2 linked regions of the Aliidongia dinghuensis genome follow. The protein of the gene in region 1 interacts with the protein of each later gene in a pairwise test. Links are inferred from orthologs where the notes say so. Each region holds a gene or a part of one and is shown on either strand. Other genes may lie near its edges. The genes, in order: rsfS and IEY58_RS16645.

Evidence for each region.
Region 2: the proteins of rsfS (region 1) and IEY58_RS16645 interact in binary tests that used the Escherichia coli proteins (3 or more experiments, as listed by UniProt). The link is inferred for Aliidongia dinghuensis from one-to-one orthologs.

The regions. Positions count from the first base shown.
Region 1 is NZ_BMJQ01000004.1:84,625-87,828, reverse strand. What follows is about bases 20-2,910. They hold rsfS (ribosome silencing factor), read left to right. Parts: upstream 20-1,247; coding sequence 1,248-1,574; downstream 1,575-2,910. Other genes in these bases: IEY58_RS08645 (MFS transporter), read right to left, coding at 2,076-2,910; rlmH (23S rRNA (pseudouridine(1915)-N(3))-methyltransferase RlmH), read left to right, coding at 1,607-2,065; IEY58_RS34325 (hypothetical protein), read right to left, coding at 1,158-1,328; IEY58_RS08660 (nicotinate-nucleotide adenylyltransferase), read left to right, coding at 420-1,124; IEY58_RS08665 (glutamate-5-semialdehyde dehydrogenase), read left to right, coding at 20-456. In the rest of the region: more of IEY58_RS08665, read left to right, coding at 1-19; more of IEY58_RS08645, read right to left, coding at 2,911-3,204. UniProt on the Escherichia coli protein: Functions as a ribosomal silencing factor. Interacts with ribosomal protein uL14 (rplN), blocking formation of intersubunit bridge B8.
Region 2 is NZ_BMJQ01000008.1:203,750-207,062, reverse strand. The notes cover bases 306-3,305. They hold IEY58_RS16645 (ATP-binding protein), read left to right. Parts: upstream 306-1,265; coding sequence 1,266-2,345; downstream 2,346-3,305. Other genes in these bases: IEY58_RS16640 (DUF5682 family protein), read left to right, coding at 2,350-3,305; IEY58_RS16650 (DUF5691 domain-containing protein), read left to right, coding at 306-1,269. Outside these bases: more of IEY58_RS16650, read left to right, coding at 1-305; more of IEY58_RS16640, read left to right, coding at 3,306-3,313.

The sequences.
Region 1 (3,204 bases):
CGGCCGGTGGCGGCGAGCCATCTCGTGCCGATCCTCGCCGACCTGATCGCGGCCGGCTGCGAAATCCGCGGCGATGCCGCGACCCAAGCGCTCGACGATCGGGTCAAGCCTGCGACCGAGGAAGATTGGTCGACCGAATATCTGGCGCCGATCCTGTCGGTCCGCATCGTCGACGGCGTCGACGCGGCGATCGCCCATATCGCGGCCTACGGTTCGCAGCACACCGACTCGATCGTGACCGAGGATGCGGCCGCCGCCGAGCGCTTCCTCGCCCGGGTCGACAGCGCCATCGTCATCCACAACGCCTCGACCCAGTTCGCCGACGGCGGCGAGTTCGGCATGGGCGCCGAGATTGGCATCTCGACCGGCCGGCTTCATGCGCGTGGGCCAGTCGGGGTCGCGGAACTCACCAGCTACAAATATCGCGTGCGCGGCACCGGGCAGATCCGACCCTGAACGTTCCCCATCCGACCCGCCGGGCGATCGCCGGCACGCTCACGCTGCCGCCGACCCTGGGTGACCGCCGTGTCCGCAAGGTCGGGCTGCTGGGCGGCTCCTTCAACCCGGCGCACCGCGGCCATCGCCACATCAGCCTGCTGGCGCTGAAGCATCTCGAGCTCGACGAGATCTGGTGGCTCGTCTCGCCGCAGAATCCGCTGAAGCCGGTCGAGGGCATGGCGCCGCTCGACGAGAGGCTCGCCCAGGCCGCTCAAGTCGCGCAACATTCGCATATCCGGGTTACGGATATCGAAGCAGCCCTGGGCAGCCGTTACACGGCCGATACTTTGGCTTCATTGAAGAAGCGCTTTCCGGCAACACGATTCGTCTGGCTGATGGGCGCCGACAACTTGCGCCAGATCGATCGCTGGGAGCGCTGGACCCGGATCTTCGAGCTTGTGCCCATTGCGGTTTTCGCCCGCCCGGCCTATTCTTTGGCAGCGCTCGGCAGTTTGGCCGCGCGTCGTTTTGCGCGCTATCGGATGTTTCCCGGGGCGGCTCGGCGCCTCGCATCGGCCCCGCCGCCGGCCTGGGTGTTTTTCGCGACACGGCTCGATCCGCTGTCGGCGACAGCCATCCGGGTGCGTCGGCGCCGCTCGGTCTTCGCGCCACGAGCACGGCACTGACCGGCGCCGGAACGAGCCGTACCAGAACGAGCATTACCAGGTATCCGAAGGGGATAGACCATCGCCAAGAAGCCCAAGGCAGCCGAACCCGTTGCCGCCGCCGCGCCGGCCCTGCTGGACGTCATCGTTTCGACCCTCGACGACGGCAAGGCCGAGGAGATCGTCTCGATCGATCTGCGCGGCAAATCCTCGATCGCCGACCATATGGTGATCGCCTCCGGCCGCTCGAGCCGACAGGTGACGGCGCTCGCCGAACAGATCGCCAGCAAGCTCAAGGACATGGGCCAGGGCCGCGTCTCGGTCGAAGGCAAGGCCCAGGGCGACTGGGTGCTGCTCGACGCCGGCGACGTCATCATCCACATCTTCCGGCCGGAAGTGCGCGAGTTCTACAAGCTCGAGAAGATGTGGAGCGGGCCCAGCGAGCTGCCGCAGGCCGTCCATCGGGCCTGAGCGCCAATGCCTGAGCGTCGAGGCCCGCGCCTATGCGCGCGACATTGATCGCGGTCGGCCGGGCCAAGCCGGGGCCGGCGCGTGACCTGTTCCTCGAATACGCTCAACGCCTGTCGCCGCCCTTGGCCCTTGTCGAGGTCGAGGAGAAGCGCCCGCTGCCCGCAGCCCAGCTCAAGGCGCGCGAGGCCGAGCTGCTGCTCGCCGCCGTCCCCAAGGGGGGCACGATCGTGCTGCTCGACGAGCGCGGCCGCGACTTCGCCAGCCCGGCCTTTGCCGAGCGCATCGGCCAGTGGCGCGACCAGGGCGTGGCGGACTTGGCCTTCCTGATCGGCGGCGCCGACGGCCATGGCGATGTCGCGCGGGCGCGGGCCGACCTCATGCTGTCGCTCGGCAAGCAGACCTGGCCGCACATGCTGGTGCGCGCCCTCGTCGCCGAACAGCTCTACCGCGCCCAGACCATTCTCGCCGGCCACCCATATCATCGGGAATGAGCGGCAGCGCCTAGCGCCGCCGCACCAGCCAGTTGTAGCCCGCCCCTGCCGCCATCAGGACGCTTGTGCCCAGGAACACCGACGGCATGCCGAGCCGGCCGCCGAAGAAGCCGCCGATGAGCGGCCCCGCCACCTGCCCGACATATTGCGACGAGGTCGCATAGCCCAGCATGGTCCCGGCGATGCCGTCCGGCACATTGTGGCGGATGACGCTGGTGATGCAGGGCAAGAGCCCACCCAAGGCCAGCCCCATAAGGAAGCGCAGCAGGATCAGCTGCCAGCCGGCGGTCACGAACGCCTGAGGTATCAGCAGCAGCGCCGACACGGCGAGTGCCGCGACGATCACGTTCCAATGGCCGATCCGATCGGCGAGCCGGCCAAGCCGGGCCGCGGACAAGATGCTGCCGAGCGCTGCCGCCGACATGACGACACCCGCAACGAGCGTCACCTGGGCCGCATCATGCACGAGCTCGGCCACATAGACGGTGATGATCGGCTCGATCGACATGTTGGCGACCATCAGGAGCGTGCCGGTCGCCAGCATCGCGACGACTGGGCGCGCGTCCGGGATCGACGACCAGCCGACTTGGGCCCTCGCCTTCCGCTCCGCCTTGGGCCGCCGCTCCTCCCGGATCAGGAAGCAGGTCGCAAGGAAGGTCAGGAAGATAACGCCGCCGGCGAGCTGGAACGTGCCGCGGATGCCGATCAGCGGCGGCAGGGCCCCGCCGATCAGCGGCCCCACCAGGTTGCCGGCCATGATGCCGGACGACAGCATGCCGAGCGCCCAGCCGGAGCGCGCCTTCGGCGTCTGGGTCGCGACCAGGATGGTCGAGCCGGACGCATAGCCGCCGGCCAGCCCGACGAACAGCCGGAGCGCCGTCAGCTGCCAGACGTTCTCAGCCATGCCCATCAGCGACATGGCGACCGCCATGCCGAGGCTCGCCCGCACCAGCATGAGCTTGCGGCCGTAGCGGTCGCCGAGCCGGCCCCAGAGCGGCGCCACCAGGGCCGCGGCGAAGAAGGTCGCCCCATAAGCGACGCCCGACCATTGCACGATCGCGGCATGATCCGCGACGCCCAGCTGCTCGACATAGAGCGGCAGGAACGGCAGGAGCAGCGTCATCGCGACGATCGTGGTG
Region 2 (3,313 bases), on another replicon or contig:
CTCACCGGTCAGTTCCTCGGCGTCGCGGTAACAGCCGATCCGCCCGTAGGCCTGCGCACGCTGCCCGATGTTCCGGGGCTGGCGCTACCGACCGTGCCCGAGGCGTTGCGCCCGCTCGTGCGCCGCATCCTGGCGGCGACGAAAGCGACTGAGCTGCTCCCGTTCCTCGCCGCGCGCGGCTGGACGGCCCATCCGGCCGACTGGATGCCGGCGCCAAACGACGAGGACATCCCCGACGTCTACGCGCCGTGGCGCGACTGGGTGGCCGCAGCGGCGGCCGGCTCGGCGCGACGCCGGGTCGAAGACGGGCTCACCGCGGAGAATTGGGACGACTATTGGCCGGCGGCGCGCAAGGCGGCGCTCACCGAGCTCCGGCGGCGCGATCCGGGCGCGGCGCGGGCGCTGCTGGCGGTGAAGTTGGCCAATGAGGGCGCCGATGTGCGGCTGCGCCTTGTCGGCCTGTTGGCGGTCGGCCTGTCGGACGCCGATATCCCCTACCTCGAGGACATCACGGCGACCGACCGCGCGCCCAAGGTCAAGGCGCTTGGCGAGTCCCTGCTCGCCCGGCTCGGCCGCGGTCCGGCAGCCGGCGCGGAGGCCGCCGAGCTCGCCGGCTTCTTCCCGGTGCAGGTGAAGGGCCTGCTGCGGCGCTCGCGCGTGATCCAGTTCGAGACCTTGAAAACCCCCGCGCAGCGGGTGCGCCGGACAGCGCTGTTCGAGGTCGTCGATATTGCCGCCTTTGCGCGGGCGCTCAAGATATCCCCCGAAGAGCTGATCGCGGCCTGGACCTGGGATGTCGACCGCCAGGCCGACGCCGCGTTGGTGGCCCTGGTCGCGCGGACCGGAACGGACGCACTCGTGACGCGCGCCGCCGATGCGGTGAGCCAGTGCGACGCGGTCGGCCTTCAAAACCTGGCGGCCCTGGCGCCGAGACTCACGGCCGGCCAGCGATCGGCACTTGCCGCCAAGGTCTTGCACGCGAGCAGCTGCAGCTTCGATATGGCGAAGGCCATCGCGGGTGCCATGGCGCGGCTGGACGATCCCCTGGCCGCACCCGCCGGCGCGGCACTGCTCGAGGCGCTTGGACACGGCGACGCGGGGCCGGCCGATCAGGTTGCGGAGCTCTATGGGCTGGGCCTCGTCGCCTCCCGCATGGGGGCACGACGGGCCCTGGAGCGCCTCAACGGCGCGGGGCTGCTCCAGGGCGACCCACGCCTCGACATGCTGCGGCTCAACGCCGCGTTGGATGATAACGGAGCGAGGGAATGAGCGAAAAACTGCGGTTGCCCGCCGAGGACAGCTATGCGGCCGAGCTGAAGGCGCTCGCCGCCGGCGACAGCGGGCATCGCCCACCGGGCTGGGCGCTCTCCCCGCGGCTGGTCGTAACCTATCTCATGGGCGGCCGGGCGGCCGACGGCACGGTGATCACGCCCAAATATGTCGGCGACCGGCGGCTGATCGAGACCGCCGTCGCGACGCTTGCCACCGATCGCGCGTTGCTGCTGCTGGGCGTGCCGGGCACGGCCAAGTCCTGGGTGTCCGAGCACCTTGCGGCGGCGGTCACGGGCGATTCGACGCTCATCATCCAATGCACGGCGGGCACCGACGAGAACCAGGTCCGCTATGGCTGGAACTATGCCCAGCTGCTGGCAAACGGGCCGAGCCGCGCCGCACTCGTCCCGACCCCGCTGATGCGCGCCATGGAGGACGGCAAGCTCTGCCGCTTCGAGGAGCTGACGCGTATGGGCAGCGACGTGCAGGACACGCTCATCACCGTGCTCTCCGAAAAGATGATGCCGATCCCGGAGCTCAATAGCGCGGTCTATGCGCAGCGCGGGTTCAACGTCATCGCCACCGCCAACAACCGCGACAAGGGCGTGAACGAGCTGTCCTCGGCGCTGAAGCGCCGCTTCAACGTCGTCGTCCTGCCCCTGCCCGACAGCGCCGATCAGGAAGTGGCCATCATCGTCAAACGCGTGGGCGAGATGGCGCAGAGCCTCGACCTGCCGGCGCCGAAGAATGTCGCGGACGAGGTGGCGCGGGTCGTGGCGATCTTCCGCGAATTGCGCTCGGGCTCGACCGAGGACGGCAAGGTGGCGCTAAAATCGCCCTCGGGCGGGCTGTCGACGGCGGAGGCGATCGCGGTGATGGTCGGCGGGATCAGCCAGGCGACCTTCTTCAACGACGGCAAGCTCACGCCCGAAACGCTCGCCGCCAACGTGATCGGCGCCGTGGTGAAGGACCCGGTGCAGGATGTCGCCGTGCTGGGCGAATATCTCGAGACGGTGCTCAAGAAGCGGCGCGGGTTCGAAGGCTATTACGCTTCGCTGACCGACCTGATCTGAAAAGATGGCCGGCCAAGTCTTCCTGTTCGGTATCCGCCACCATGGGCCCGGATCGGCGCGGCGGCTGGTGGAAGCGCTCGATGCGCTCAAGCCGACAACCGTGCTGATCGAGGGGCCGGCAGATGCGTCGGACCTGCTGCCGATGCTCGCCGATCCGGACATGGCGACGCCGGTGGCGCTCCTGACATATGCCGAGGACGATCCGGCCAACGCCAGCTTCTTCCCCTTCGCCGATTATTCGCCGGAATACCAGGCCGCGCGCTGGGCCGTCCGGCATGGCTGCGCACTCCGCTTCATCGATCTGCCGGCGTCGGACCGGCTGGGTGCCGTCGGCGGCGGGATCGAGAACGAGCGGGCGGCCAGTGCCGACGACGATCCGATCAGCCGCGACCCGATTGGGGCGCTGGCGACGGCGGCCGGGTATGACGACGGCGAATCCTGGTGGTCCGACGTGATCGAGGAAAATCCCGCGTCCGGTCCTGTGTTCGCGGCGGTCGCCGACGCGATGGCGGCGCTCAGGGCGGAAGCCGGGCCGCTCTCCGCCCGCGAGGCGGCGCGCGAAGCGCATATGCGGATCGAGATCGGGAAGGCCGCGAAGGAGCACGAGGGCGCGATCGCGGTGGTCTGCGGCGCCTGGCATGTGCCGGCGCTCGCCGAGCGGCGCAGCCTCGCGACCGATCGCGAGCTCATCAAGGGACGGCCGAAAACCAAGATCAAGGCGACCTGGGCACCCTGGACCGCGCCGCGGCTGGCGCGGGCCAGCGGCTATGGCGCCGGCGTTACCGCACCCGGCTGGTGCGCGCACCTGTGGGAAACGCGCAACGACGCCGATCGCGCTGCGGTGTGGCTCGCCAAGGTGGCGCGCGTGCTGCGCGATCGCGGGCATTTCGTGTCGACCGCGTCGGTGATCGAGGCACAGCGGCTGGGCGTCGGACTTGCCGCGCTCCGCGACCGCCCCGCGCCGGGCT